DNA from 3 places in the Paeniglutamicibacter selenitireducens genome. Region 2 is predicted to be linked to each of the others. Evidence: predicted binding sites of a transcription regulator. Region 2 holds the regulator's gene; each other region holds the start of a gene.
The links. The regulator LexA, encoded in region 2, represses DNA repair genes until DNA is damaged. The targets are predictions, from matches to a motif close to TCGAACANNTGTTCGA.
Positions count from the first base shown of each region.

Region 1: ACSYDW_RS15930 (LexA family protein) is a predicted target of LexA. The motif match lies at 1,635-1,650, and genes of this name have one in related genera.
Region 3: ACSYDW_RS18800 (LexA family protein) is a predicted target of LexA. The motif match lies at 8,884-8,899, and genes of this name have one in related genera.

Region 1 covers NZ_JBPULF010000010.1:76,640-86,592, reverse strand. The annotation lists gene ACSYDW_RS15935 (hypothetical protein) at 91-1,137, shown strand; gene ACSYDW_RS15930 (LexA family protein) at 1,200-1,547, opposite strand; gene ACSYDW_RS15925 (cytochrome c biogenesis CcdA family protein) at 1,682-2,569, opposite strand; gene ACSYDW_RS15920 (DsbA family protein) at 2,585-3,322, opposite strand; gene ACSYDW_RS15915 (nucleoside deaminase) at 3,606-4,121, opposite strand; gene ACSYDW_RS15910 (uracil-DNA glycosylase family protein) at 4,273-4,902, shown strand; gene ACSYDW_RS15905 (NAD-dependent epimerase/dehydratase family protein) at 4,899-5,753, shown strand; gene fdhA (formaldehyde dehydrogenase, glutathione-independent) at 5,829-7,049, opposite strand; gene ACSYDW_RS15895 (NAD(P)/FAD-dependent oxidoreductase) at 7,267-8,544, opposite strand; gene ACSYDW_RS15890 (DEAD/DEAH box helicase) at 9,091-9,953, shown strand, end outside.
Region 2 covers NZ_JBPULF010000013.1:54,395-64,347, reverse strand. The annotation lists gene ACSYDW_RS17960 (DUF1844 domain-containing protein) at 75-431, shown strand; gene ACSYDW_RS17955 (MFS transporter) at 536-1,876, opposite strand; gene ACSYDW_RS17950 (SseB family protein) at 1,873-2,787, opposite strand; gene priA (bifunctional 1-(5-phosphoribosyl)-5-((5-phosphoribosylamino)methylideneamino)imidazole-4-carboxamide isomerase/phosphoribosylanthranilate isomerase PriA) at 2,950-3,693, opposite strand; gene ACSYDW_RS17940 (CG2302 family histidine operon protein) at 3,762-3,911, opposite strand; gene hisH (imidazole glycerol phosphate synthase subunit HisH) at 3,912-4,550, opposite strand; gene hisB (imidazoleglycerol-phosphate dehydratase HisB) at 4,551-5,171, opposite strand; gene ACSYDW_RS17925 (histidinol-phosphate transaminase) at 5,269-6,384, opposite strand; gene ACSYDW_RS17920 (LysM peptidoglycan-binding domain-containing protein) at 6,493-6,873, opposite strand; gene lexA (transcriptional repressor LexA) at 7,159-7,878, shown strand; gene ACSYDW_RS17910 (ATP-dependent DNA helicase) at 7,975-9,953, opposite strand, start outside.
Region 3 covers NZ_JBPULF010000016.1:21,253-31,205, forward strand. The annotation lists gene ACSYDW_RS18760 (helix-turn-helix domain-containing protein) at 23-280, shown strand; gene ACSYDW_RS18765 (hypothetical protein) at 270-1,730, shown strand; gene ACSYDW_RS18770 (transglycosylase SLT domain-containing protein) at 1,744-2,865, shown strand; gene ACSYDW_RS18775 (hypothetical protein) at 2,865-3,425, shown strand; gene ACSYDW_RS18780 (MinD/ParA family ATP-binding protein) at 3,481-4,986, shown strand; gene ACSYDW_RS18785 (hypothetical protein) at 5,062-5,289, shown strand; gene ACSYDW_RS18790 (MarR family transcriptional regulator) at 5,410-7,302, shown strand; gene parA (ParA family partition ATPase) at 7,597-8,247, shown strand; gene ACSYDW_RS18800 (LexA family protein) at 8,923-9,303, shown strand; gene ACSYDW_RS18805 (Y-family DNA polymerase) at 9,363-9,953, shown strand, end outside.

The DNA.
Region 1 (9,953 bases), on a different contig from region 2:
CCGGCAGTGAAACCGAAGTGGAATGACCTTCATTCCAGGCAGGAAGAATCAATGGTGGGTCCCGGGGATGACGCGGCACATGATTTTCGGGTGGTTTCATGGGAAGCGCTCACCGACCCCGTCAGCCGGCGCGAAGTCCGCGCCTACCTCCGGAACCAGCCGCGCATCCGCCGTTCCTCCTACATGTCGTGGTTTGAGATCAGCTGGGTTGCAACCATGTGTCTCGCCGTGGCCACACTGATCTTCTCCCTCGCCGCGGACGATGCCCAGGAAGCCGCTCGATCCGCGGTGTTGCAGGCCGCCTGCGCCGCCGTCGTCATGGTCATGGCGGTCTGGACCTACTTCCACCGCCGCAAGCCACACTTGGATTCCATCCGGCTTGCCCGTTTTGCGGCAGCGAATGGATTCACCTACTTGTTCGAAAACAAGGCCCCTGCCTTTCCTGCCACCGGGTTCGGCAATGGCCGCGACGGAATGACCTACGACGTGATCACGCGTGGGCCGCGGCAGGAGCTGGAGATCGGCAGCTACCGCGCATTGGTCGGCTCGGGTGACAATACCCGGACCCATACCTGGAGATACGCGCAGGTGCGCCTGCGTTCCGCACTGCCGCATATCGTTCTCGATGCCAAGGCCAACGGCTCGAATCTCCAGGAGGATTTCGTGCGTCGCGGACAGAAGCTGGACCTCGGAGGGAACTTAGGCAAGAACTTCGCCGTGTACTGCCCGACGGGCTATGAGGACGACGTACGGCGGCTCTTCACTCCGGAAACCTGCAGGCACCTCGCCGCGGAACTGCGCTCGTGGGACCTGGAAATTGTCGATGACCGGTTGTTCCTCTTTTCCGGCGCCCGCGCCGCGCAAGCCCCTTCCGCAGTTCGCGGCCTGTTGGAGGGTGTCACCGTGCTCGAGCGCTACGTGGAGGAGTGGGGCAGGTGGAGGGATCCACGACTAACGGCCACAACCGGCCCCTTCACGACGACAGCCAACGAGGCCATCCCCGGGATGCCGGCTGTGGCTCCGCAGGGGCGCAGGCTCAAATCCCGCATGGGTTGGGGGCCATGGATCATTCTTGCCATGTCGGCTGCCGGAATCGTGCTGGGCATACTCAAGTCCCTGGGTATCGTCGAATACTGAAAGCGGTCGACCGGCGATTCCGTCCTAGGCGTCGGGAAACCTTCCGGCCGGAAAAACACCGGTTACACGTGGTGCAGGCAGCGCGTGACGACACCCCAAATACTGGTTTCCTCAAGGACCGCTTCGGCGTCGGCTGCCGATTGCTCGTCGCTGCACAGCACCATGGAACCCTGGTGAAGGACCAGGCGCCGGATGACGAGTTCTCCCTCGTGGATCGCGATAACCACCGACCCGTCCTTGGGCGTCAGCGAGCGGTCCACGATGACCTCGTCCCCGTGGGTGATGCCCGCCGAAGCCATGGAGTTGCCTGAGACGCGCATCAGGAATGTCGAGGTGCGGTCGCGAATCAACAAGCGGTTCAGGTCGATGCCGCCGTTGTAGTAGTCGCGGGCTGGCGAAGGGAAGCCCATCGCCTCGACGGCGCCGACGGGCCCCTGCGAGTCGGGGCCGGGCGAAGGAGGTTGCGGCAAGTTGATCCCGAACACCACCGCACCTCCTAGAACACAGATTCGACCATCAGCCTAGCAGTGCTGCTATGCCAGCGTTACCCGTTGGCGTCGGCTCGGCCGCCCTCCAACGCGTTTGCGTCCTGTGCATCCTCCGGAATGCCTGCTTCACCGCTTCTGCGGATGGCCGCACGTAGCCACCACACCATGAGCAGGACACCCACCAGGAGTGTCCAGACCCAGGCCGGGACGAAGGAATCGATCCACTGGGCCGAGCTTTCCATGAAGGCGGTCCAGCTGGCGGGGAGCAGCTCGGGGACGGAGGCCATGCCGTTGGTGAAGATCATGAGGCAGCCGACAATAATTGTCACGGCGCCGATCAGCAGCGACGTGGTGTGGAATGTCAGCGGCCCGACAGAGAACCTGCGCCCGCGCATCCAGCGCACGGATCCGTGCCCGGTCTTGCGGATCAGCAAGGCGATGAGCAGGATCGGGATGACCATTCCCACCCCGTAGAGCCCCAGCAGCAGGCCCCCGCGGGCGGGACTTGCCGAGGTCAACGCGAGGGTCAGGATGGCGCCGAGCACCGGGCCGGTGCAGAACCCCGCAATGCCGGACACCGCGCCGAGGGCAAAGGTGCCGACCAGCGACCCGGCCGCCGGTGCCGGCCTGCCGCCGGGGATGAACCGGGAAAAATCGAACCCTCCGCCCAGCGCCGTGACAAGGCCCAAGCCGATCAGCACCCATCCGGCGCCGGTCAGCAGGACGCCGCGGTCGATGCTCAGCGTTCCGCCCAGCCAGCCCAGCCCCAAGCCCAACGGCACCAGGGTGACGAGCAGGCCCGTCAGGAAGACCGCCCCGAGGCTTAGAAGCCTGGCGCGCGACGCGGCGATGTTGGCAAAGAAGGCAGGCAGCAGCAGGGCGTTGCACGGGCTGAACACCCCGAGCATCCCGCCGACAACCGCGTAGGCAAACCCGACCTCCATGCGTTCGGCCTTCCCCTAGCCGGCGAGTTCGGCGTCGATGGCCTGGATGAACACCTCAAGCGGCTGCGCCCCCACCACGGGTGTGCCGTTGATGATGAACGTCGGGGTTCCGGTGACGCCGAGGTTCTTGGCCTCGTCGTGGTTCTTCTGGACCAAAGCGGAAGTTTCCTCCGATGCGGCATCTGCCACGAGCTGCTTGTGATCGACACCGATCTTCGCGGCGAGTTCCTTGACGCCCTCGGCGGAGAAGTCAGCATTCTTGGCCGTGGCCCCGTCCGCGAAGATCGCGTCGTGGAATTCCTGGTACTTGCCCTGCTTGCCCGCTGCGACAGCGAGCTCGGCGCTCTGGCGCGAGTTCTCGCCGAAGAACATGATGTCCCGGTACTCGATGCGCAGCTTGCCCGAGTCCACGTACTTCTGCACGATCGTCGGCAGGGAATCCGCTGCCCACTTGGCACAGTAGCCGCACTGGAAATCGGAGTAGGTGACCATGGTGACCGGGGCGTCGACGGCTCCGACGGCTGTCGGGTCGTTGGCCTCGCGGCGTTCGACATTGATCTTCTGTTGCGCGGCCCCTGCGTCCTGCGTTTTTTCGGGTGCCGGCGCGGTGGCCGACGGCGCCGCGGCCACGGAGTCCCCCGGGGTGGGGATCTGCATGCCGATGATGATGCCGATCAGCAACGCCACGGGGATCGGCATGATCCAGAACCAGGGCAGCTTGGGCTTGGCTGGTGTTTTGGTTGCTTCTGACATCACAGAGACGCAGGGTCCTTCCATCGGGGCATTCCCCGCCGGGCTTCGGCGACGCAGGTGGCCGGTGCGCGGCAGGAGGGTCTACCTAGAAACGTATCGGAGCCACCGGCACAAGGTGAAATCGCGGCCCCCTGGGCAGACGGAATCCGGTTGAACGACGGACGTCCTCGCGGGATCTCCCACTGGGTACAGATTTCCCCATGTCAAGTTCATTTTTCTGCAGACCGACGCTGATGCGGGACCCCGGCCACCCCTCCGGGTTTCCCCCCGGCGGGCTGTGGCCTCAGGCGTTCCCTTCGGGGGATCCCGGGGTGCCTCCCGGGAGGCCGTGGGACCGTCGGTGCAGCTCGCGCACCAGGTCCACGAGCTCATCCGCCGGGCCGTCAACCGCAACCCCGGGCACCACCACCCCCACCGGCAGCGGCGCCACCGGCGCGGGTGCCACGCCCCACTCCCGCAGCCAGCCATCGAGCATGGCGCCGGAGGCGGCAAACACGATCCGTCCCAGACCCGCCCAACCATGCGCCCCGGCGCACATGGGGCAGTGTTCCCCCGAGGTGTAGACGGTGCAGGCGGCCCGCCGGGCAGGGGTGAGGTTCCTGAAGGCCCACTGCGCGATGGCCAGCTCCGGGTGGGCTGTTCCGTCGCCCGATGCCACCTCGTTGTGCCCCTCGAATAGCATCGTCCCGGTCTCGTCGACGAGGATCGAACCGAATGGTTCGTCCCCTTCGTCCAGGGCCTGCCGCGCCAGGTCGATGCAGCGGCGCAGGTGTCCGATATCGGTCCCGTTGATTCCCATAGACCCATCATCCATCGGGAATCGCCCGTTGACCATGGACTTCCTGCAGCCCTGCACCCCCGTGGATCCGGTGAAACCCGCTCCCCGGCCAGCGGCGAATGCGCGGGCGGCACAATCGGCGTAGGCTCAGGGGTAGGGCGAAAGGTGAATAATGAGCCACTCCGAGTACTTTGAAGAACAGCTGGGCAAGGTGGAGGACGATTCCATCGCCGAACTCACAGCATTGTGTCGCAAGTTGCAGGAACAGCAGCCCGGGTCACGGGTCCCGCTGATAGACCCGGTTCACGACGTCGACGAGGCCAGGGTCATCTCCCTGCAGATCGCGCCGGGTCCGGGCACCTCTTCGGGGTTCCTCTCGCTGCGCAACGACGATCCGACGGCAGCCCGGCTCGCGGCGGTCTACGACGCTGCCGGGCTCGATCCGCGTTACGGCATCCCCTGGAATGTCTTCCCGTGGGAGCTGCCCGATGGCGGGACCAAGCTGACCCCGGAGCAGGTCAAGGCCGGCATCCGCCCGCTCAAGGAACTCATGCGCATTGCGTACCGGACCTCCGCGATCGTGGCCCACGGCACCGAGGCCAAGCGCCTGGTGCAGGCCTGGATCAAGGCCGGAGGCCAGCAGGTCGTCAGCCAGCGCGGCATCAAGGTCTACGAGGTGCGTTCCACCGCGGACCGCGCGTTCTTGGGCTCGGCCGAGAAGCAGCAGGCCTGGTTCGATGAAATGGTTGCCGCCTACACCGACGCCATGGCGCGCGCCGGGGTCCGGCCCACGGAAAAGTGAAGGTCCTGATCCTTGGTGCCGGAGACCTTGGCACCGAGGCAGGGCTTCGCCTGGTCGCCGCCGGGCACCAGGTCACCGCATGGCGCCGGCGCGCCGGGGTGCTGCCCGGTTCCTTCACCGCGGTGTCCGCCGACCTGGCCGATACCGGGGTGGAGCTTCCCACCATCGATCCGGACACCGGGCTCGTGGTGTTCACGCCCGCCGCGCCCGAGCGCAGCGCCGAGGCCTACCGGCGCACCTACCTGAGCGCCGCACAGCGGGTTGTTGAGGCGTTGGAACGCGATGGCGTGCACCCCGCACGCTTCATCATGGTTTCCTCCACCGCCGTCTACGGCGATGCCGCCGGCGGCCTTGTCGATGAGGCCACCCCGATCGACCCGCGCACCGAGACGGCGCAGATACTTGCCCAGACCGAGCAGCTGGTGCTGGGACAGGACGGGACCCCCGTCGTCCTGCGCCTGTCCGGGATCTACGGACCGGGCCGGAACCACCTGGTCAACCAGGTCAGGGACGGCAAGGCCCGCACCGCCTCGCGGGTGGTGTGGACCAACAGGATCCACCGCGACGACGCCGCGGCGGCGATCGTCCACCTGGGAACCATGGCAGCGACCCCCGAACCGCTCTACCTGGGGGTCGACCACGAGCCTGTCGACCTCGCCCGGGTCCAGGAGTTCCTGGCCGGGCAACTGGGCGTCACCTCTCCCCCGTCCGGCGAGGCGGCGGTGAACCGCGGCGGGGACCGCAGGCTGTCCAACGCCCGGCTGCTGGCCAGCGGCTTCGAGTTCACCTTCCCGACCTACCGGGAAGGCTACGCCAGCGTGCTGGCCGGCGAAGGCGTGCGGCACCCCTAGGCACCGGGGAACGCCGCGAGGTGTCTTCCGGCCTGGCACGGGGCCTGCCGGAAGACACCCCCGGGTGGAACGCGGCTAGTTGTTGACGTAGCCGTTCGGGTTCAGCACGTACTTCGTGGCGGCCCCGGCGTCGAACTCGGCGTAGCCGCGCGGCGCGTCAAGCAACGAGATCGCCTTGGCGTTGACGGCCTTGGCGATCTGGATCTTGTCGTGCAGGATCGCCATCATCAGCTGACGGTTGTACTTCATCACCGGGCACTGGCCCGTGGTGAAGGACAGCGACTTGGCCCAGCCCGTGCCCAGGCTCAGCGACAGGCTGCCGCGCTTTGCGGCATCGTCGACGGCCCCCGGGTCGCCGGTGACATAGAGCCCCGGGATGCCCAACGCGCCGCCCGCTGCGGTGATGTCCATCAGCGAGTTCAGCACCGTGGCCGGGGCCTCCTGCGCCCCCGTGCCGTGGCCGTGGCCGCGCGCCTCGAAGCCGACGGCGTCGATGCCGCAGTCGACTTCCCGCACGCCGAGGAGCTGCTCGATCTGGTCCGCCGGGTCGCCGTTTCCCACGTTGATGGTCTCGCAGCCGAAGCTGCGCGCCTGGGCCAGGCGTTCCTCGTTCAGGTCCCCGACGATCACCACCGCGGCCCCGAGCAGCTGGGCCCCTGCCGCAGCGGCCAGGCCCACGGGGCCGGCACCGGCCACGTAGACCGTCGAGCCAACACCCACGCCCGCGCTCACTGCGCCGTGGAACCCCGTGGGCAGGATGTCGGAGAGCATTGTCAGGTCCATGATTTTTTCCAGCGCTTGGTCCCGGTCCGGGAACTTCAGCAGGTTCCAGTCCGCGTAGGGCACCAGGACGTACTCGGCCTGGCCGCCGACCCAGCCTCCCATGTCCACGTAGCCGTAGGCGCTTCCGGGGCGGTCGGGATTGACGTTCAGGCAGATGCCGGTCTTTCGTTCCTTGCAGTTCCTGCAGCGGCCGCAGGAGATGTTGAAGGGAACCGAACAGATGTCGCCGACCTTGATGAATTCGACGTCCGGGCCCACCTCGATGACCTCGCCGGTGATCTCGTGCCCCAGGACCAGGTCCGCGGGGGCGGTGGTCCGGCCGCGGACCATGTGCTGGTCGGAGCCGCAGATGTTGGTGGTGACAGTGCGCAGGATGACCCCGTGCGGGACCTTCCTGCCGATGTTGGCCGGGTTTACGCCCGGCCCATCTTGTAGTTCGAAGGTGGGAAACGGCGTATCGATAACCTCGACGATTCCAGGCCCCTTGTACGCAACAGCTTTGTTACCTGACATGAGATTTCCTTCCTGTGACCAAAAGGCCGGGGCAAGCGCCTCGACCTCCGGACAGGCTATCGACGAATATGGCGATTGGCCATAGCTAATCAGTCAGGCCTGCCTGCCGATGCCACGGACGCTCCAACGGACGCCGTGGGCCACGAAAAAACCCGGCATCCCGAACGGAGTCTCTCCGTGGGGGATGCCGGGTTGTTCCAAGAAACACTGCCTAAGGTCAGAAACCCTTGCGCAGCGGGTTGAAGTGGCGGGCCACCGCAGGCTTGTCCTTGCCCACGATGCCGGCGGCAAGCAACTTGCCGGTCAGCGGGCCCAGGGCCACGCCCCACATGCCGTGTCCGCCGCCGACGTGTACGCGCGGGGACTTGGTGGCGCCGACCAGCGGCAGGCCATCGGCGGTGCAGGGACGCCCGCCAACCCACTCCTCCTTGCGGTTTTCCCAGTTGATGCCCTTGTAGACAGGAGTCGCCGCGGCCACGATGGCCTCGATGCGCTTGGGTTCCAGCGCGTGGTTCGCGTCGCGGAACTCCATCGTGCCGGCGATGCGGAAGCGGTCCCCGAGCGGGGTGCAGGCCACGCGCTGGGTCGGGAAGTAGATCGGGTGCGTCGGCATGACCTCGGGCTGCACGGTGAAGGAGTAGCCACGGCCCGCCTGGACCACGACGTTGACACCGAACTTCTTGGTCAGGTCGTTCAGCCATGCGCCGGTGGCCATCACCACGTGGTCGGCGGTGATCGAACGGCCCTCGGAACCGATGACGGTGACCGAGCTGCCGTTGTCGCGGATGTCGGTGACGTTGAACGCGCCAACGATGTCGCCGCCGCGGGCAATGACAGACTCCGCCAGGGAATCCATGTACTTCGGCGGGTTGAGGAAGCGCTGGTTCTTGATGGCTACGCCGGCCGCGACGCTGTCGGAGAGCGTCGGTTCGATGGCGCGCAGCTCGTCGCCGGTGAGCAGGTCGAACTCGACGTTGCCGCCGGTCTTGTGGATCATGTCGAACTCGTGGAGCAGCCCGTCGCGGTCCTTCAGAGACTTGAAGCCGGTGAGGAACGGATTGGCGGGCTTGGTCTTCTCGACCACGCCGGGGCCGGCGTTGGTGCCTTCCGCGATCTCGTCGAAGGCGTCCAGGCCGGTGGTGCCGATCTCAGAGTAGATCCGCATGGCTTCCTGCCACTTCTTCGGGGTGCTGTGCCAGGCGAAGCCCACCAGGAAGCGCAGAAGCTTCGGATCCGCCTTCAACGGAATGTAGAGCGGGGAAGCCGGGTCGATCATCATCTTCAGGCCGTTGGTGAAGACCGCGGGCTCGGCGATCGGAAGTGTCAGCGCCGGAGTCAGCCAGCCGGCGTTGCCCCACGAGGCACCCGATGCTACGCCGCCCCGGTCGACAACCGTAACCTTGACGCCCTCTTCCTGCAGGTACCAGGCAGCAGACAGCCCGACGAACCCGGCGCCGACGATTACAACATGCTCAGGCGTCGTTGCGCTGGCCATGGTTCACACTCCGATTCAAAAATTTCTTAACAGTTGACCTCAACTTTGACGCTGAAATGCGCACGAATCAACGGCATTTCGCATTTCATCGGTGACGCAGGCCACACGACCGTTTGAGCTGCAATAAATGCGGGTAAAAAGATATTCGGCAGTATTTTCTGCGGCCTGAATTGGCGTCCGCCATACTTCAAGCCGCCCGCTCCGGCAATACCCACTCCGGCCTGCCCGCATACCCGGTGCGTAGCCGATACGGCCGACCCAAGGTGTCCGGTTCCTGGCGTCTTTGGGCACGAATTCGGGGGGCGCAGGGCCGGGAGGTGGCGCCGCGGGGGATGGCTCCACCATCGCGGTCGGACGCCACGTGCCGCACGGCCCATCCCGCAGCTTCGCGTGGGCTCCCCCGCCTAGACTGGTTCCATGACTTCCGCTTTCCCCACGCTTCCTTCGAGCTCATTGATTGCCGAGCTCGTGGGCCCGACGAGCATGGACCGGGGCGCGGAATACGCCAGCACGGGTCGGGTCCTCGACACCACGTGGATTCCCCCCATGAGCATTGTGCGAGGCAGCGTCGTGGGGTCCGGAAACAAGATCTACCGCACCGCGATCCACTCACAGGTACGCAACGGGTACCTCTACCCGCAGCACGGCATCTGCACCTGCCCCGTCGCGAACAACTGCAAGCATGCCGCTGCAGTCCTGCTCGCCTTCATGTGGGAGGAATCCAACTTCGAAGAGCCAGATCCCCGCGCACCGTGGGAACGCTCCCTGCTGGCTTTGATGGGCGAAGGTGAACCCCGCAACGAAAAGAGGCAGGCACGAACCCTGGGCGTGCAGCTTGAACTGCGCCCCAAGGCCGCTCCGCGCTACTACGCAAGCGCCCTCGAAAAGATCAACGCCGGTGAAATCCCGCATACTTCCAAGCTCGAGCTCACCATGCGCCCGGTGCAGCTAAATGAGAAGGGCCGCTGGGTCTCGGGCAACCTCGCCTGGCAGCACTTTCGGTACACCAGAAGCGGCGAGGTCCCGACGCTCCCCTTCGACACCGAATACGAACCCTCGCAGGTCGAGTGGTTCTGCACGCTCCTGCAGCTGAATTCCTTTGCGGCATGGAACGGTTCGCACCTGCTCACCAGCGACTTCCTGAGCCCGATGGTGTGGAGCCATTTGGCCCAGGCAACCGCCCTCGGCATCGAGTTTCGTGCACTGTCGTCCAAGTCGAAAGTCACCGTGCACGACGCCGTGGGCGTCCGCGCGGACGTCGTTTCCGAGGGCAAAAAACTCCGTCTTCGACCCCTGATCGATGGAACCCCCGACGGATTCGACACCGACTTCGCAGGGACCGTTGCGGACCACGGGGTCTACTGGTGGGACAGCACGAGCACCCTCAAGAACGCGAACATCCACCTGGC
Region 2 (9,953 bases):
GATTGGTCACATTCACCGCTTGGGTGGCGCTTCCAAATACACAGATTCAGTCGGTCTATGGAAAGCTTAGCATCATGAGTACTCCTGAAACCAATCCGGACGCCACCAACGAGATTCGCGACATCGCCGAAGTGGCAGCCGTTGAAATCATCACCACCGCCGCCGTCCACCTGATGAGCGCCGCCGCAGTCAAGTGCGGGCTGGCCGCCGGCGAAGACGCGGAAGAACTGAAAGACCTCGACGAGGCACGCAAGTTGATCACCGCACTGGCCGGCCTTGTCGTCTCCGCAGCACCGGAGATCGGCTCGCAGCACGCAGGGCCGTTGCGCGACGGACTGCGCTCGCTGCAGCTGGCCTTCCGCGAGGCTTCGTTCATCCAGGACGAGCCGGGCAAGGGCCCGGGCGAAAAGCTCACCGGCCCGGTGAACTAGCACCCCCCGCCACCAAGACGAGTGCGGTCCCGTTTCACTTTCACAAGTGAAACGGGACCGCACTTTTTTGTTCGTTTCGAGTCGGTCCGGCCAGGCCGGAACCGCTACGCCTCGCCGACGAGCGTGCGCACCCGCGCACGGCGGCGGCGGCGCACCTGCTGCGCCACGAGCGCCGCGACGCTTACTGCCGCACCGATGGAGCCCACGGCGATGAAGGCCGCGGAGAAGCCCAGGGCGTCGACCGTTGCCCCGGTGATCGGGGAACCCAGCGCGGTGCCGCTGGTCAGCGCGGAGCCGTACCAGCCCATGGCCTCGCCGCGGCGTTTCTCCGCGACGAGGTCGGTGAGCCATTCGGAGGCCGCGGAGAGCACCGGGGCGCAGAGCATTCCCGGCGGGATCGAGAGCAGCGCAAGCGTCCAGGTGTCGTTGGCGAAGGCCATCGGCACCGTCAGCACGGCCATGGCCAGCAGCAGCACGATCGGCGAGATGCGTCGGCTGAGGCTGCCGTAGATGAGGCCGCCGACCAGCGAGGCGCCGCACCAGAAGAAGAACACGATGCCGAGCTGGCCGGAGCTGTTCTTCTCGTCAAGCAGCGCGAGCATTCCGACCTCGGTGCCGGAAAGCACCAGGCCGGCGCCGGAGGCCGCGATGAAGACGGCCAGCACGGAGGCGCTGACCCAGCCAAACTTGTTGCGGAAGGCCTTGCCGCGGGCCTTGACGCGGGCCTGGGTCGACTTGCTTCCGGCCAGGATCAGTTCGCCCTCGACATTCGCCAGCCCGCCCGGGCCCGAGGCGATCAGCGATGCCTCGGCAGCCAGACGCTCCTCGTGCGGGTTCGCCTTCTTGGCGACGGCGCCGGGCTGGTCGCTGCGGGTGGGCGGGTTCAGGATCATCAGCACCAGGCCGCTGAGCGAGGCCGCGACGGCGATGCCGATCATGCCGATGGTGGTGTTCAGGCTGGTGGCCACGATGCCCGCGGTGGCGGGCCCCACGATGAAGACCAGCTCGGTGCCCATGGCATCGAGCGCGAACGCCGAACGGCGGGTCTCCCCCGTGGTCATCACGCCCAGCGCGGTGCGCACCACGGAGAAGACGGGCAGCGCGAACAGCCCGCCGAGGAACACCAGCGGCAGCACCCACATGAACTCGACCTGCGGAACGATGCTCCACACCGCGGCCTCCACGAGGATCGAGGGCAGCAGCGCCCGGCGCAGGCCGTAGCTGTCCACCACGCGGCCGCGCCAGGGCGCGCCCAGGGCGATGCCGATGGTCATCAGCGCCACGACAAGCCCGGCGGACCCCCAGTCGCGATCGAGCTCGTTGACCAGGTGGAGCAGCAGCAGCATGCCGGCGGCGGCGTGCGGCAGCCGGGCGACCATGCCGACCAGCAGCAGCGAGGCCACCCCGGGCTGCCGGAGCAGTTCGCCGTAGCGACCGAATTTCATGCCCCGGGGCCCTGCTGCGTCGGGAGGCCGGCCTTGAGGGCTACTTCCAGCGAGTCGACGTTCTCGGCGAACTCCGGGATCGCGGCAAGCGCCGAGTGGATGCGCGAGACGCACGCGCGTGCGTTCGCCTCGTCAACGCCGGGTCGGAAGGTGAACTCGAGGCGCAGCTCCGGCCCCGATCCCCCGCCGGGCACGCTGGCGCCCTGCGAGGTGCGGCTGCCCACCCCGTGGCCGGGGGCGATGTGGATGGAGGCCAGCACCTCCTCGGTGCCAGCCTGCGCGGCGACGATGGCGGCGAGCTCCTCGCTGAGGTAGCTGGGGGTCCATTCCTGTTGCCGGGCCAGCGCCCACATGCCGGGGCGGCGCAGCACAAAGGTGTAGTCGGCACCGGGGTCCAGGACCAGCATCTGGGCTTCCTCTGCCACTGCGGAAAGCGCAGCGCGCGGGGCGTAGACGGCCACCGGGCGCGCCTCGTCGTGCCAGGCCTGCAGGCGCTCGACGCTGCTGAAGACCGGCAGCGCGGTGCGGCCGTCGGGCGCGTTGAGCGTCACCAGGGCCATGTCGGCTTCCTTGTCCTCGGCAAAGCCGTGTTCGCCGAGGCCGCCTTCGGCCAGCTGGGCCACCACGGCGATGTAGATGCGCGCCTGGGCCAGCGCCGCGTGGACGCCCTGTTCGCTGCCGGTTCCGGCGACCAGTGCCTCGAGCGCCGCCTGGAGCCCCGCGTCGATGAGCCCGTTGTCGTTGTCGAAGTTGTGCAGGGGGTTCCCCTCCCCGCTGAGGTCGCGGCCTTCCCAACTTTGCCCGGCGGAGTCTGCGGGCGACCCTGCACGGGCCAGCGCCGCGGCAATGTGTCCGGGCAGGTGTCGGGGGCTTTCGGGTGCCCCGTGGGAAGAAGGTGAATTCGCGCTCATACCGAAATGCTATCGTGCGCCACGCACCGGGGCCGGCCACCATTTGCATGGTGACCGGCCCCGATGCCCTGCCGGGGCGCCGAACCGGGCACCACGCGGGCGGTGGGCGGTGTGGCGCAACTCGCCCGTTGGCGCCGGGCGGGCGGATGATGCGGGTGGATGTCAGCGGCGGCCCGCGACGTCCAGTGCCTCCGGCATGGTGAATTTGCCCGCGTAGAGGGCCTTGCCCACGATGGCCCCCTCGACGCCGAGCGGGACCAGCTCGCGCAGCACGCGGAGGTCCTCCAGGCTGGAGATGCCGCCGGAGGCGATGACGGGCTTGGAGGTGCGCGCGCACATCTCGCGCAGCAGTTCCACGTTCGGGCCGCGCAACGTTCCGTCCTTGGTCACGTCGGTGACGACGTAGCGGGCGCACCCGGCATCCTCGAGGCGTGCCAGGACCTCCCAGATGTCGCCGCCTTCCTTGGTCCAGCCGCGGCCGGCCAGCGTGGTGCCGCGCACGTCAAGGCCAACGGCGATCTTCTCGCCGTGACGGGCGATGGCGCGGGCCGTCCACTCGGGGTTTTCCAGGGCCGCGGTGCCCAGGTTCACGCGGGTGGCGCCGAATTCCAGGGCGCGCTCGAGCGACTCGTCGTCGCGGATGCCGCCGGAGAGCTCGACCTTGATGGTCAGCTCCTCGGAGACGCGGCGCAGGATCTCGGTGTTGTGGCCGCGGCCGAAGGCGGCGTCGAGGTCCACCAGGTGCACCCACTCGGCGCCGGCGTTCTGCCAGGCCAATGCGGCCTCAAGCGGGTCGCCGTAGCCTGTTTCGGAGCCGGCTTCGCCCTGGACCAGGCGCACCGCCTGGCCGTCGGCCACGTCGACGGCCGGGAGCAGTTCGAGGATGGGTTCTTGCGTGTTGGTCATGATCGATCCTTAGGTTTGTGCGGGCCACCGGCCCTGCAGCCACCACGCGGGCGGCGGCGTGCGGGTTCTCAGAAGGTCAGGAGGTATCCGGCGAGCAGCGCCATGCCGGCCAGGACCCAGCAGGCAATGATCCAGGACAGGTGCGCCCGCTGCTGGCGCAGGGACAGCGCACCGCCGGCCAGCAGCCCGGCCAGCGCCATGAGCAGGATGGTCCACATCTAGAGCGTCTCCAACCAGTTGCGCAGCAGCTGGGCGCCGGCTTCGCCGGACTTCTCCGGGTGGAACTGCAGCGCGCACAGCGGGCCGTTCTCCACGCCGGCCACGAACGGGACCCCGTGCTCGGACCAGGTCACCTGCGGCGGAACCATCTTGGGCTGCGCCACGTCGAAGTTCCATTCCTGCACGGCATAGGAGTGCACGAAGTAGAAGCGCTCGTTCTCGATGCCCTTGAAGAGCTTGCTTCCTTCCGGCGGCGTGACGGTGTTCCATCCCATGTGCGGGACCACCGGCGCCTTGAGCAGTTCCACGGTGCCTGGCCATTCGCCGATGCCCGGGGTGCGCACGCCGTGTTCCACGCCCTCCTCGAAGAAGACCTGGTGCCCGACGCAGATGCCCAGCACCGGGCGGCCGCCGGCGATGCGGCGGCCGATCCAGCGGATGGCCCCGACCTCGTTGAGCTGCTGCATGACAGCTGCGTAGGCACCGACACCAGGAACGAAGAGTCCGTCGCATTCCAGGATGTCCTCGGGCTTGGCCGAGAGCGTCACCTCTGCCCCTGCGGCCTCAAGGGCGCGTACGGCGGAACGGACGTTGCCGGACCCGTAGTCGAGGACCGTGACCTTCTTGCGCTCACCCATTTACAGCGCACCCTTGGTGGACGGGATGGCATTGCCGATGCGGGCGTCGGGTTCCACTGCCTCGCGCAGCGCGCGGGCAAAGGCCTTGAACTGCGCCTCGACGATGTGGTGCGGATCCCGCCCGCCGATCACCGTCATGTGCAGGCAGATCTGGGCATGCAGGGTCAGCGCCTCGAAGATGTGGCGCGTCAGCGACCCGGTGAAGTGGCCGCCGATCAGGTGGTATTCCTGGCCCGCCGGCTCCCCGCTGTGCACCAGGTAGGGGCGCCCGGAGATGTCGACGACGGCGTTTGCCAGCGCCTCGTCCAGCGGGACAGTGGCTTCGCCGAAGCGGCGGATTCCGGCCTTGTCGCCGAGTGCGGTACGCAGGACCTCGCCGATGGTGATGGCGACGTCCTCAACGGTGTGGTGGACGTCGATGTGGGTGTCGCCGGTGGCACGCACCGTCAGGTCGATCAGCGAATGCTTGGAGAGTGCGGTCAGCATGTGGTCGTAGAACGGGACACTGGTGCTGATTTCGGAGCGGCCGGTGCCGTCCAAATCGAGTTCGACAAAAACGGAGGACTCGCTGGTGGTGCGTTCGAGGCGAGCGCGACGACCCGTGAGTTTTTCGGCAGACATGCACATTCCTTTTGATCAGGCGTTTAGACGAGGATGTGAAGCGCAGGGCCGTGGACGTCGTGGCGTCCGGCGCAGCCCTGCACCTATGAGTTTAGCGTTAGTGCCCGTGGGAACCCTGGGCGAGCAGTTCTTCCAGGCGCACGAGGAAGGCCGTGGTTTCTGCTTCCGTGCCTGCCGTGACGCGCAGGTGCCCGGGGATGCCGACATCGCGGATGATGACCCCTGCTTCCAGTAGTCCCTCCCAGATGTGGCGGGGGTTCTCCAGCCCTCCGAAGAACACGAAGTTCGAGTCGGAGGAGGCCGGGTGCAGCCCCATGCGGGTCAGTTCGTTGACGATGCGGTCGCGCTGGGACTTGATGTCCTCGACGTTGGCCAGCAACGCGTCGACGTGCTTGAGCGCGGCGTTTGCCGTTGCCTGGGTGACCGCCGAAAGGTGGTACGGCAGGCGCACCAGGCGGATCGCGTCGGTGACTTCCGGAGCCGCGGCCAGGTACCCGAGCCTGGCACCGGCCAGCGCGAAAGCCTTGGACATGGTGCGCGAGACGATCAGGCGCTCGCGGCCCGGCAGCAGCGACAACGCGGACGGGGTGCCGTTGTGCGCGAACTCGGCATAGGCCTCGTCAACGATCACGATGGCTTTGCTGGCGGCACCGGCCTCGTAGACCGCTTCGACGACATCCAGCCCCAGGGCTGTGCCCGTCGGGTTGTTGGGTGAGCAGAGGAAGACGATGTTGGGGGCCGCGGTGCGCACTTGTTCCGCAGCGTCGGCCGCGGTGAGCGCGTAGCCCTCGGAGCGGACGCCAGCGATGTAGGCAGTGTCGGTTCCGCTGGCCAGCAACGGGTACATCGAATAGGTGGGAGGGAATCCCATGACCGATCGGCCCGGTCCACCGAATGCCTGCAGGACCTGCTGCAGCACTTCGTTGGAGCCGTTGGCTGCCCAGATGTTTTCGGCGGCCAAGTCGTGGCCGAGGTAGGCGGCCAGGCGTTCACGCAGTTCGGTGAATTCGCGGTCTGGGTATCGGTTGAGCCCCAGCGCAGCGGCGGAAACCTCTTCGACGATCGCGCGATGAACGGCCACGGGCAGCGGATGCGTGTTTTCGTTGACGTTCAACTGGATCGGAACGTCGATTTGCGGTGCACCATAAGGTTCGAGACCTTGGAGATTTTCTCGCAGGGGCAGTTTTGCCAGGCGATTTAGCCGTTCATTCACCCCCTAAGTCTAGGGGCGTGCTCCGAGGCATCAGAATCAGCCGCGTGGAACGAGGTAACAAACGGTTCTCAATATGGCGCGGGCCGCGCCGCCGCCCGGAGGTGGAGGTTACGGCGCAGAGGGAACGAAGATCTCGGTTCCTGGGAAGAGGACGTTGCCCTCGAGGTTGTTGATTTCGGCGATCTGCCGGATGGCTTCACGGGGTTCCAGCTGCGGGGCGAACTCGCGTGCCAGCCCCCACAGGGTGTCGCCCTCGATGACGGTGACGCTGACGGCTTCGACGCCGAGCGGAACATCGGCCGATGCCTTGGCCGGCGACAGGAAGAGGCCGAGCAGCATGAGCACACCCACGGTGGCGAAGAAGATCGGCATGGCGATCAGGACGAATTTCCCCCGGCGCGTCAGCCGCAGCGGAGCCTCTTGCGGTGCGCAGTAGGAGATGGGGTCTGGAACGAGGTGGAGCGGGGCCGAGAAAGCAGTGCTTGCCATGTCTTTGCCTTTCCTAGGAGTGCGACGGGCCGGTGCGAGCGGGCCACGAGTCGAACAAGCTTCTATTCTTCGAACACATCTTTCGAACATGTGTTCGTAGTTCGTAAATCATTTCTAGCACTTTTCAACGACACGTGTCCAGATCGGTTCGAACAAATCTTTGAAAGCACCGTGTTCGTCCACTAACATGAGTGATGTGGAACGGTGAATTCACTTCACCACTCCGCACCGACAAATTGCGGAACGCGCGGGCCAACCGCCGACGATCGGGATGAGGCACACAGAATGACGACCGAACAAAGAACCCCCCGGCGTGACGCGAAGAGCTTGACCATCCGCCAGAAAAAGGTCCTTGAAACCATCCAGCGGTCCGTCAGCGCCCACGGCTACCCGCCGTCCATGCGGGAAATCGGCGACGCCGTCGGCCTGGCCAGCCTCTCGAGCGTGACCCACCAATTGAGCCAGCTCGAGAAGCTCGGCTACATCCGCCGCGATCCTCGACGCCCGCGCGCCATGGAGATCCTGCTGCCGTTGCAGCTGAAAACCGATTCGAAGCTTGAAGCCGATTCCGGGCAGGCCGAGCTCAAGGCGGCCAACGGCATGAACGTCTCCGAGCTGACGACCTCCGCCGACACCGCCATGGTTCCACTGGTGGGACGCATCGCCGCCGGCGCCCCGATCCTTGCCGACCAGGCTGTGGAAGACGTGTTTGCCTTGCCGCGCCAGCTCGTGGGCCACGGCGAACTCTTCATGCTGAAGGTCAGCGGCGACTCGATGATCGATGCCGCAATCTGCGACGGCGACTGGGTGGTCGTGCGACGCCAGCAGACCGCTGTCAACGGCGACATCGTCGCGGCGCTGCTCGACGACGAGGCAACCGTGAAGACCTTCCGGCAGCGTGATGGCCACACCTGGCTGCTGCCGCAGAACTCCCGCTACGAACCGATCCTCGGAGACGCGGCAACCGTCATGGGCAAGGTCGTATCGGTCATGCGTTCCATCTAGGAACACCGCAGTACGACAAACGGGTCTGGGGCCGGTCAACACGACCGGCCCCAGACCCGTTTAACGCCGCTTCCGCCCGGATCCCGGGCGGAAGCCTCAGCCCTCGCTGAGCCGCTCGAGAGCCGCCAGAACCGTAGGCTTGTCAGGCGTCGCCCACAGCGGCGGCAGTGAAGCCCGCAGGAAGGCTCCGTAGCGTTCCGTTGCAAGACGGGAATCCAGGACGGCCACGACGCCGCGGTCGTTGACCGAACGGATCAGTCGCCCCGCGCCCTGGGCGAGCCTGACTGCAGCATGGCTTGCCGCCACGGCCATGAACCCGTTGCCGCCGTGCTTTGCGACATCGCGGCTGCGCGCCGAGGACAAAGGGTCGTCGGGCCTCGGGAACGGAATCTTGTCGATGATCACCAGGCGGCATGCGTTGCCCGGCACGTCGACGCCCTGCCACAGTGTCATGGTGCCGAAGAGGCAGGTGTCGGGTTCGGCCGAGAACTGGTCGACAAGGGCCTTCATGCTCGATTCGCCCTGGCACAGGATCGGGACGTCAAGCCTGGCCCGCAGGATCTCTGTCGCTTCCTCCGCGGCGCGTCTCGAGGTGAAGAGCACCAAGGCCCCTCCGCCGGAGGCCTTGATCAGATCCTCGATCTCGCCGATCATCTCCTGCGACATCTGGCGCCCGGGCTTGGGAAGGTGCTTGGCCACATACAGGATGCCCTGTTTGGGGTAGTCGAAGGGGCTTCCCACATCGACGCCGTTCCAGGTGGGTGCGCCGTCGCCGACCAGGCCCAGCGCGCCCGCCACGGGTTCGAAGGCCGCGCCGATGGCCAGCGTCGCACTGGTCAGGATGACGGTGCGGCCGTCGAAGAGCCCCTCGCGCAGTTTGCCTGCAACGGACAGGGGCGCGACGTTCAACGTGGGCTGGCTCGATTCGTCCGGCTGGACATAGCCCTCCCCCGGGCTGAAGTGCCCCGGGCGGGAGGCCCAGATGACTTCCCGTTCCTCGGTCATCTCAAGCATCTTGGTGCACTGCTCCACCAGGTACATGACCTGCGAGCGGGCCATCTGCCGCCCGCCGTCCGCCGGCGCGTTGGCCTCGGGCTTCGAATCGGAAAGCACCACGCGTGCGGCCTCGGCGATTTGGTTGATCGCCGCTGCCTGTTCCTCATTCAGGCCCCGGGCCATCAGTCCCGTGGGGACACCCTCGAGGCTGCGCTGCAGGGCCTTTGCTCCCTGGTTCAGTGCGTCCACGCTCACGGCACAGTGCTTGCGCGCCGCCGAGGCGGCGGTCTGCACCATGTTGACCGAAAGCGGGCGGGTCACCGAACTCGTCACCCGGTCCTGCAGCTCGTGGGCCTCGTCGATGATGACCGTGTCGAAGTCCGGGAGCACCGCCAGCCCCTCGAACGCCGAGACGGCCAGCATCGCGTGGTTGGTGATGATCACATCGGATTCCGCGGCGCGTGCCCGGGCCATCTCGCTGAAGCACTCGGCGGCCATCGGGCACTTCTGGGAGCCGAGGCAGTCCATGGCGCTGACCGAGACCTGGCGCCAGGCCTTGTCGCTGACGCCGGGCGTCAGGTCGTCGCGGTCTCCGGTGTCCGTGCGCTCGGCCCACTGGCGAAGGCGCACGATTTCCTGCCCGAGCGCGGAGGACGGACCGTCCGAGTAGCCGCCGGCGGCCGGAGCCTCGGATTCCATCGAGAAGAGGGTGCCCTCGTCGTCGTCCGGGTAGCCGCCGCCGAGCTTGTACTGGCACACGTAGTTGGAGCGGCCCTTGACCAGGGCCACCTCCATCTCGCGGGGCAAGTCGTTCTTCAGGGACTTCAGCAGCCTGGGCACATCGCGTCCCACGATCTGGGCCTGAAGCGCCAGCGTCGCGGTCGAGATGACCACGGGCTTTTCCGAGTCCAGAGCGTGTGCGAGGGCGGGAACCAGGTAAGCCATCGACTTGCCCGTTCCCGTCCCCGCCTGCACCAGAAGGTGCTCGCCGGTTTCCATGGCGCGCACGACCTGTTTCGCCATCTCGTGCTGGCCCGGCCTGCTTTGCCCGCCCATCGCGGACACGGCAGAGTCCAGCA
Region 3 (9,953 bases), on a different contig from region 2:
CACGCACATTGGAGAAGTGAAGATGAACGATCCCGCAGCAGTCGACAGCCTTCTGGAGCAACTACCGGACCTTGCTACCACCGAAGAGATTGCCGAACTCATGCGCGTCAAGACGGGAACGATCCTGAAATGGAGCCAAAAATTCGGCCTGAAATCCATCTCGGTGGGACCCCGCATCCGCCGCTTCCGCAAGGAGGACCTGCGCTCCTTCCTGCTCCACAGCGACGAATTGAACGACCCGGCCAGCGACCCAGCCAGCGGTGAGGTAGATGACGACTGATCCCGAGAAGGTCCCGGCTTTCCCCGTCTACACGCTGCAAATCAGCGCGGACCGCCAGGCCGTGACCCTCGACGGAGCCGCGGTACCCCCAGCCGACGACGAAGACTTCGTCGCAGCGGGTATCGCGGCAGTTGTCGCCAAACTCCACCGCCACCACCTGGGCGTCGTGCGCGTCCGCGCCCTTGACGCCTCCACGGACAACGCCTGGGACATGATCGTCGATGCCACCGGCGAGGTCACGGACCTCTCCGAACAGCACGAAGCGGAAAAGCTGCGCAAGGAACGCACCACACGACGCACCAAGCGCCTCATGGTCGTCGGGGCGGGCACCTTCGCCATGCTCACCCTCGCTGGCGTCACCACCGCGGTGGTCATCGCCAACCAACCAGCAGCACCATCACCGGCCTACGCCCCCCAGGGCGTCGGGGCGACCCTTCCCGCGGCCCCGCCGCCGCAGCACGCACCCACAGCTGCCTGGAGCCACCCGGCGGCCACCGGCAGCACCGTGAACCTGATCAGTGCAGACCGACTCATGACCGCCGACCCCGACGGGACGCTCACCGCACGAAACCCCGAGACCGGGCAACCCGTCTGGCGGGGCACCGGCGCCCCCGAAAACCTGCACGACATGCATGAAACATCCTGGGCCGGACAGGACGTGTATGCCGCCGTGGTGGGCCAGGAGCTGCGCCTCTGGCCCACCACAATGCCCCCCGACACCTACAGCGTCTCCCCCACCGCGATCGCCCTGGAACCCGGGCAAACCGCCAGAACCGACACCGGCCTGCCCTACATCGACCTGGGCGACTGGTACATCAGCCTCCCCGACGGGGCCGGGAAGCTCCACAACGTGATGATTCCCCCCGGCTCCACCGTCCTGGCCACCACCGCCGGCGGCAACATCACCACCCTGAGCGCACACAAGATCTACACCCTCGACAATCAGGGGACCGTCACCGCCGAGAAAAACTTCTCCGCCCCCACAGGAACCACAGGGCACCCAAGCCGCGTCTGGACGCTCGACGAGTCGCACCTGCTGCTGGCCTGGGACGAGGGAACAGACCTGGTCGGAGTGCTCGACACCGCCACCGGGACGCTCGTAGCCACCGCCACTCCACGCGCCATCCCGAGTGCATCCGATGGCCTCTTCGTGGACAGGAACGCCCGCACCGCGGCCATCGGCACCCTCGGGGTGAACTACGGAAGCACCCCGTCCCTGGTCGACCTGAAATCGGCATCGATCACCAGCATCCACGGAACCACCCTCTACGCAAACACCACCAACGGCCCCGTCACCATGGACCTGGCCCACCCCGAGGCCGAAATGCAGACGTGGGACAACTACCGCACCGAGGACCCGGCCCCGGAACTGGTCACCGATGATGCCGTCTACCTGGTGGCAACGCAGCTGGAGAACACCGTCGTCTACCGCTCCAACCGCACACGGTAAGGGGTGAGTCGGCATGGAGGAAAGCGGGGGCCCGGCAAAACTCGTTATCGGCGCCCTGCTGGCCTTGCTGTTGATCGTGATCACCCCGGTCATCATCTTCCTGGGTGCACAGGACGAACCCCCGGTGGACCCGAACGGCCAATGCGTTGTTCAAGGCGAACCAGCCGGTGACTCCGACAAACCACAAGTGAGCATCCCGGAACAGTACCGGGAAGCCATCGAAAAGGCCGCGAAGACCGCCGGGTTGCCCGTGGGAATCATGGCCGCGCAGATCCAGCAGGAATCCAACTGGAACCCCAAGGCACAATCGCCGGTGGGGGCCGCGGGGATCGCGCAATTCATGCCCGGAACCTGGGCCGCCTGGGGCAACGGAAAAGACATCCATGATCCCTTCGCCTCCATCGACGCCCAGGGCCGCTACATGAAGCACCTGGCCGAATTGGTGGCCGAGCTGACCACCAACGAGAACCAAAAGCTCAAGCTCACCCTCGCGGCCTACAACGCCGGCCCCGGCAACGTCCAGAAATACGGCGGCATCCCACCGTTCGCCGAAACCGAGGAATACGTCGAGAAGATCCTGAAGAACGCCCAACTGGAGTTCTCCTCCACCTGCGAGGCCCCGGGCGGTTTCGACTTCGGGGACCTGCAAGCCGGCGAATGGGCGCACCCGCTACCCGCCTCGCGCCTGACCTCCGGATTCGGCCCACGGCCGTGCCCCCTGTCCAGCTGCGCGGGGCAACCGTATTTGATGTACCACGAGGGAATCGACCTCGCCGGGTCGGAACCGTTCTTCTACGCCCCCACCGACATGAAAATCACCTACGTCAGCGTCGGCTCCCCGGACAAGCTCTACGGCTTCTACGGCAACTACATCTTCGCCCAGATGACCGAAGCCCCCTACCTCGTCTTTGAATTCCACGAGGCCATGGACCATTCGCTACTCGTCAAAACCGGAGACGTCGTGAAGAAAGGGACCCCCCTGGGAAAGCCCGGTGCCACCGGCAATTCCAGCGGCATCCACGTGCACTTCCAAATCAACGACCCCAAAACCTCCGTGTTTGATCGCCCGGCAGTCAACAACGGCAAGACCATTGACCCGCTACCGATCCTGCGACAGCAAAAGGTGAAGATCTGATGAACCACAAACAACCCATGATCACCGCGGCCCTCCTGGGGATCACGCTGAGCCTGGCCGCGTGCAACCCGCCCGACAACGAACCGGGGCCGCCGCCGGCCAGCACCCCAACCCCAACAGTGACGGCAACACCCAGCCCGAGTTCCGGTGCACCCGGGGAAGGCCACGCCAGCGAAGATCCGGCGAAAGCTGCCCTTGCCCTTGAAGCAGCCAGGATCATGACGACCTGGCACCCGGCCAAGGACTTCAACCGCACCGACGCAGAAATGCGCGCCCGCAAACTCATGACCGCAGAACGGGCCAAGGAAGTCATAGCACCTGAGAGGCCGGCAACCGGCGAGGAATGGTTGAACGCAGCCGCCAAGAAGGCCACCAGCCAACCCACCGCCAAGATCGAATCCGCGCACCACGAGCAAGACAGCATCGCTGTCACCGCAACCTGGCAATGGGTCACCGCAGAGGGCGAGACCGGGGCCGGTGAAGGAGAAACAACGTTCTTCTTCACCTTCACCGACAAAGCCCCCTACAAAATCAGGGACTACACCGCCTCCGGTGAGTAACCCCGGGAAACCACACTCCTCGAGATTTCACTCCTTCACAGAAAGTGAGAACACCATGAGCACCACCGGAAACATCATTGAAGCCACCGTCAACGCCGACGGAACCGCCACGGTCACCATAGAGGAGCAAACCCACGACTTCGCGGCGACCAACGAAGCCGAGGCACGAGCCAAGACCCTGGCCCTCGTGACAGCCCACGCAGCCAGCCAGGGCACGCCCGTGCGTGCCCTGATGACCGACGGACAAGGCACCTGGCCGGTCAAGGTCCATCCGGACGGTACCGTGGACGCCGACACCGACCACGCCCCTCGAGCAGGAAAAGGGGAAACAGTCGAACCCACCACCACACCGATCCGTGAGCGTGAAGACACCCCCGCGGAGCCTTCCACCGCCGCGGAAATGGAACAGCCGGCCACCAGCCCCCAGTCGGTTCCCGGCGTTGGTGCAGCCACCCGGGCAACTGTGCCCGAAGCAACCGGACCTGAAGCAATCGCGCCCGCAGAAACGGTGCCGTCTGCGCCCGCCGTGGCAAAGAAATCGGAAAACCCCTTCGCCCGGAAGGCATCCACAGCCAACAGCACCGACACAGATGTGGAGCCACCAGCATCGGGCGCCGGCACCCGCCGCGAGGCCCGCCAGAGTTTCCTGACCAAGGAACAGGTAGAAGAACCAGCCTCCAAGGGATGGCGCGGCAGCCTTACCCGCATGGGAATGCGCATGGCCCCCAGCGAGGATGAACGGACCGAACGAGGCGATGTGCAGGCGGTCAGCCAGCACTGGCCAGGCCCACGCACGATCGCCATCGTGAATGGCAAGGGAGGCGCGGGAAAGACCCCAACCACCGTGCTGCTGAGCGCCATCTTCGCTCGCTACGGAGGCGCGGGAGTGCTCGCGTGGGACAACAACCAAACCCGGGGAACCCTCGGCTGGCGCACCGAGCAAGGACCACACGAGGCAACCTTGCTCGACCTGCTCCCCCAGTCGGAAAGACTGCTGGGCACCGGGGCGCAGTCCGCTGACCTGGCGCACTTCGTGCACCACCAAACCCGCGACAAATTCGACGTCCTGCGCTCCAAGCCCATGGCGCTGGCCCACGAGCAACGCGTGGAACCGGCCGACGTGGATGCCATCCATGCCGTAGCAGCAAAATACTACCGACTGATCTTCATTGACAGCGGAAACGACGAATCAGACCCCATGTGGTTGCGCATGATCGACCTTGCAGACCAGATCGTCGTGGCCACCACAACCCGCAACGACCACGCCGAGGCCGGCGCCCTCCTGCTGGAAGCGCTGGCGGAACGCAACGAACACTCGGCGAGGCTCGCCCGTGAGGCCGTGGCAGTCATTTCGCAAGCCGACCCCAAGGCCACCCGCGCAGATCTTGAGCATGTAGCCAACGGCTATGGAGCCCTGGTGCGGCAAGCCGTGCAGATCCCCCATGATGCCGCGCTCGTGGACGGCCAGATTTCCTACGAATCCTTGCGCCCACCCACACAGCGAGCATGGCTCGCCGCCGCAGCCGCTGTGGCCAACGGACTTAGCAAACGACGTTGCTGATGACTTGGGAAAATATATCGCGACACACCGGAGGGAGTTCTTGGTGCGGCTATTTCTGAAATGTAAATTGCTTCTATGGGTAATCTAACGCGCAGCAGAGTCGGGCGCCCTTCTAAGGGCGACCGGCATGTATTCACGACCCGTATTCCCACCTCGCAGGCTGAGAAGATTTTTGCCGTTGCTAAGGCCCAGGGAATTTCTGCCAGCGACTTCATCGCGGACATAGTCCTCGAGCAGCTGGGCACCATCGACATTGCCGCTATTGACAACCAAACGGAGTTGCCAATCAAGCACGCCTCTTAAATGAAGAAGGCCCGCACAAGGCGGGCCTTCGATCAAGTTTCCAAGCTAGTCACTGAACATTCTTGGCCGGATTGAAGTGACTAGCTCCAACAGCTACACCCTTTTGCAAGGACGCTGCTTATGCATGACAGTCTACACACAATTGTTTTTGAACCAACAGTAAAAGCTCACACCACCCTGAGTGTCTTATCTCACTATGCCCACGCGCAGGGTCCTGCGGACGCTGAAAAGGCTCGAGCGGCAGTTGAGTGGAAGGCTTTGGCTTTGGCTATTGCCGGCCAGCCGATGATGCGGCTCTCCAAGGACGGGGGCCGCAACTACTTCACCAAGAACACCCGCACGATCAGTGCTGAGCTTCCGTCTTTCCCCGCGGCCGTGATGGTCACCGGGAAAGACGGGTGCGTTTCTGCTTTCTGCTTGGACTTTGACTCGGGTCGCGGCGACGTGGCAGCGGATGTCAGCGAGCTGAAGATTCTGCTCACCAGGTGCGGGCTGCGATGGATTGAAGATACATCCCCATCCGGTGGCATCCACGTGTACATCCCGTGGCGCAACCGCATCGATTTTTTGACTGCCCGTGAATCCGTTGAAGCCCTGGCCAAGCGGTTCCCGAGCCTTGACCCCTCCCCGCACCAGTCCGTGTACAGCGGGTGCATCCGCGTGCCCGGTTCTCCATGGAAGCGCGGAGGCTACCAAACGTTGACCCAGCCGCTGTCGGTCGCTGTTGACGTGGTCATGCGCCCCAATTCGAGTTCCGCCCATGGGACCCTGCGTGCGGAGCTTGCACCAGAGCGGGGGGCTCTCCGTGCTGAGCTCGTGGAGCCCATTCCCCCGCTCGGCGACAAGAACGCCACCACGGATCGGTCGGTCTTGCGTGCCGAGGCGGAGCAGATGGGGCGTCATGGCACCTTCGACACCTCTCGATACCGTTCACCCTCGGAAGCCCGCCAAGCGGTTCTTGCCTCGGCAGCGGGGTCAGGGTGGTCCCTGACCGATGTGCAGAAGCGAATGCACGACGGCACCTGGGCCGGCCTTACGGGTTTCTACGCCCGCTACTCCCCCGCACAACGGTCGAAGGCTCTTCGTCGTGATTGGCGGAAAGCCGAGGCCTTCTGCGCCAAAAAAGCCAACGTTTCCCAAGGGGAAAGGAACGGCCGTAAATACGACACAAGCCGGATTAATACACAGGGGGGGCTAGGGGTTAACGATCTGACGAATCATCAGTACCTCCGCTCCTGGGAACGCGTACTCAACGCCTACGAGCGTGCCCAGCTGAGAAGCCGCGAAGGGATCTCTCTCCGCTTCCTCCTTCGAGCCCTCCTTGAAGCAGCCCACAAGAAGGACTCCCCCGTGCTCGAGTTCGGCGTTCGTTCGTATGCTCTGGCCACCGGGACTCACCAAGCAACCGTGGCCAGGCAGCTGCGCCTGCTTGCCAGCAGCCCGACACCGTTGATCCGCCAGGTCGGCGAAGGCCGCGGGCGCCATGCCGATGTCTACGAGCTTGTGATTCCTGACGAGTACGCCGTCATTGCCGAGACAATGGCCTGGAAAAAAGGGAAGACGCACGCGCTTCGACCCGTTTTCAGGGAACTGGGACAGGTAGCTGCCCTCGTCTACGAAGCCGTCGAAAAGAGCGAGGGTGATCAGAGCACGGCCAGAATTGTTCGTGAAACAGGGCTCTCCCCCACCAGCACCAAAAACGCGCTCGAAATGCTCCATGCCTGGCACCTCATTCGCCGTACAGAAACTGGATGGACGGTTGAATCACCCAGCAAGCTCAGAACGCTGGCCGAGTACTTTGGAGTGCTCGAAGCCATCGCCGTTCAATACGCCGCGCACAGGCAGCAACGTGCCCAATGGCATGCCTGGCTCGACAACAGAATGAACGCTTTTGGATCCCTTGCGCTCATAACTGATGACTATGAATACACGGATGAAGACATACCGTTTTGGCCGGACCACGAGGACCACGAAACCACCCTCGGTTCCCTGACGATGCGCAGAACGGCGTAAGTAGGGGTGCCAGACGACCGCTGGCGAACCTTTCCGATCGCGCGTTGTCAACGATTGAGCGTCGAGGCTTTGGAACGCCGGGCACAAGCCGTTCGTACGACTGCCCGCTTGCACCAAACGCGTGAGGAACAATCGAACCGTATTGGCCAGGACTCCCCCGCCAAAATCGTGGCCTTTGCTCAGATTCGAGCATTGCGCACAAGAAATCATGAGTAATTACTCATTTACTCATGATATAATGATGAGTAAAGCATCATTTACTCAGCCGCTCACTAAGTAGGCCGAAGGAGACTCATGAAAACCATCGCGGTACTGAACCAAAAAGGTGGAGCTGGCAAAACAACGATCGCCACTCACTTGGCCACCGCGTTGCAGCACTCAGGCCACAGCGTCTTGCTTATCGATTCTGACCCGCAAGGCAGCGCGAGGGACTGGGCCGCTGTGCGGGAAGAACACCCCATCTCCGTTGTAGGCATGGATCGCCCCACCATCGAGCGCGACGTGAAGAGTCTCGCGCCAGTGGACTTTGTCATCATTGACGGCGCTCCCCAGGCCAGCGACCTGGCCGTATCGGCCATTAAGGCATCAGACTTCATCCTCATCCCGGTCCAGCCCTCGCCATATGACATTTGGGCGACCGCAGACCTGGTGGATTTGGTCAAGCAGCGGATTGAGATTACCGATGGAAAGCTGCAAGCAGCATTCATCGTCTCCCGCGCTATCACGGGATCAAATATCGGGAAGGAAATTTCCGTGATCCTGGAGGACTACGAGTTGCCGGTCCTCACCACCAAGATCCACCAACGCGTTGACTACCCAGGCACTGCTGCCGGCGGATCAACGGTAATTGAAGATTACCCACGATCAGAAGGCGCTCGGGAAATGATGGAGCTCAGCGCAGAAATTGTGTCGCTCTTGAAGGAACATGAGGCAGTAAGCAAATGAGTGCAAAGAGAACTGGGCTCAGCGCCGGACGCCCAAGTGTGAAGTCGGAATCGGAGAAAGCCCGCCTAATGGCAAGTCTCAATGACGTCACTCCTGCAGAGCCTATGGTTCGCGTGAACTTTGAGCTGGCCCAAAGCAAACACACCAAGCTGAAAGTTCACGTCGCTCGCAGCGAACACAAGAGCATCCGAGACTTCCTCACCGCATACATTGACTCACTCCCCGATGAGTAAGTGAGTAAATACTCATACCATCACCGGCATGGCCAGGAGCAAACCGCTTCTGTACTGTTGAGACCACCAAATACTTGCCCTTCGGCAAACAGTGTTTCTTTCATGGGAACAACCCGCGGCCCCCTGGCTTTGTCTCTGGGGGGTCGCACTTTTTTGTTCTAGCCACGCCGCACAGACAGTAACCGCTCCCCCGCAGCCAGAGCATTCACGAGCTGAGCATACGCATCGTCGTATTGCTCGGCTTCGACACTCGATTCCTTGATACCCATCTCCGAGCTGTCCACTACGTCGATGGTTCCAATGAGTTTCACCTTCTAAGAGCAGGACAGAGCAAAACGTGGGTAGCGGACGTATCCTTATATAGAAGAAAATTTCTATAAATTTGGATGCTGATATGACAGTTCAGAACATACGTTCCATAGATGGTAATAGCGACCAAACCATGCTGCCGGTCGCTGAAACGTCCGTCGCTGCCGGGTACCCAAGTCCCGCGCAAGACTACTTCCTTGGCTCCATCAACCTCAGCGAACACCTCATCCACGACACCACCAGCACCTTCATCGTTCGCGTCTCCGGCCATTCCATGCAGGGCGCCGGAATCTCGGACGGCGATGAACTCATCGTGAACCGCGCCCGCAAACCCGTTGATGGATCCGTGGTGGTGGCCATCCTGGACGGCGAAATGACCGTCAAGCGCCTACGCCTCACTCCGCAAGGTGTCGTCCTGCAGGCCGAAAGCCCTGACTATCCAGATCTGGCCGTGGGGGAGTTGGCTTCCCTGACGGTGTGGGGAGTTGCCGAAACATGTCTACACCGTCTGTAAATGGAGCTATTGCATCTGATGCAGGATCTTGCGGGAGCCCGGAAGAATACATTGCTCATGTGGACGTCAACAGCTTCTACGTGAGCTGCGAACGAGCTTTTGACCCGACACTCATCGGCCGGCCGGTCATCGTGTTGAGCAACAACGACGGCTGCGCCGTCGCACGCTCCGACGAGGCAAAGGCCCTGGGCGTGGAAATGGGTGCACCCTGGTTCAAGCTGGAAACCGACGCCGCATTTCGTGGGTCGGGACTGGTCGCAAAATCGAGTAACTACGAGCTCTACGGCGACCTGAGTTCCCGCGTGATGCAGCTGCTGGGCCGGCACACGGCATGGGTCGAGGTATACAGCATCGATGAGGCATTTCTCGGCGTCCGGGGCACGCTGCCCGAGCTTCAGGACCTTGCAAGACGTATGAAACAGGACGTGATGGACCATCTTGGATTGCCGGTTTGTGTGGGGATTGCACGAACGAAAACCTTAGCCAAGCTGGCTAACCGTTGTGGCAAGAAATTTCAGAACCTTGATGGTGTCTGTGTGTGGGAAGCCGTTACCTTGGCTGACCGAGAGCGATTGCTTGGACAGCTGAGCACGGTGGAGACATGGGGGATAGGTCCGCGACTGACCAAGCGTCTGAATGGCTTGGGGATC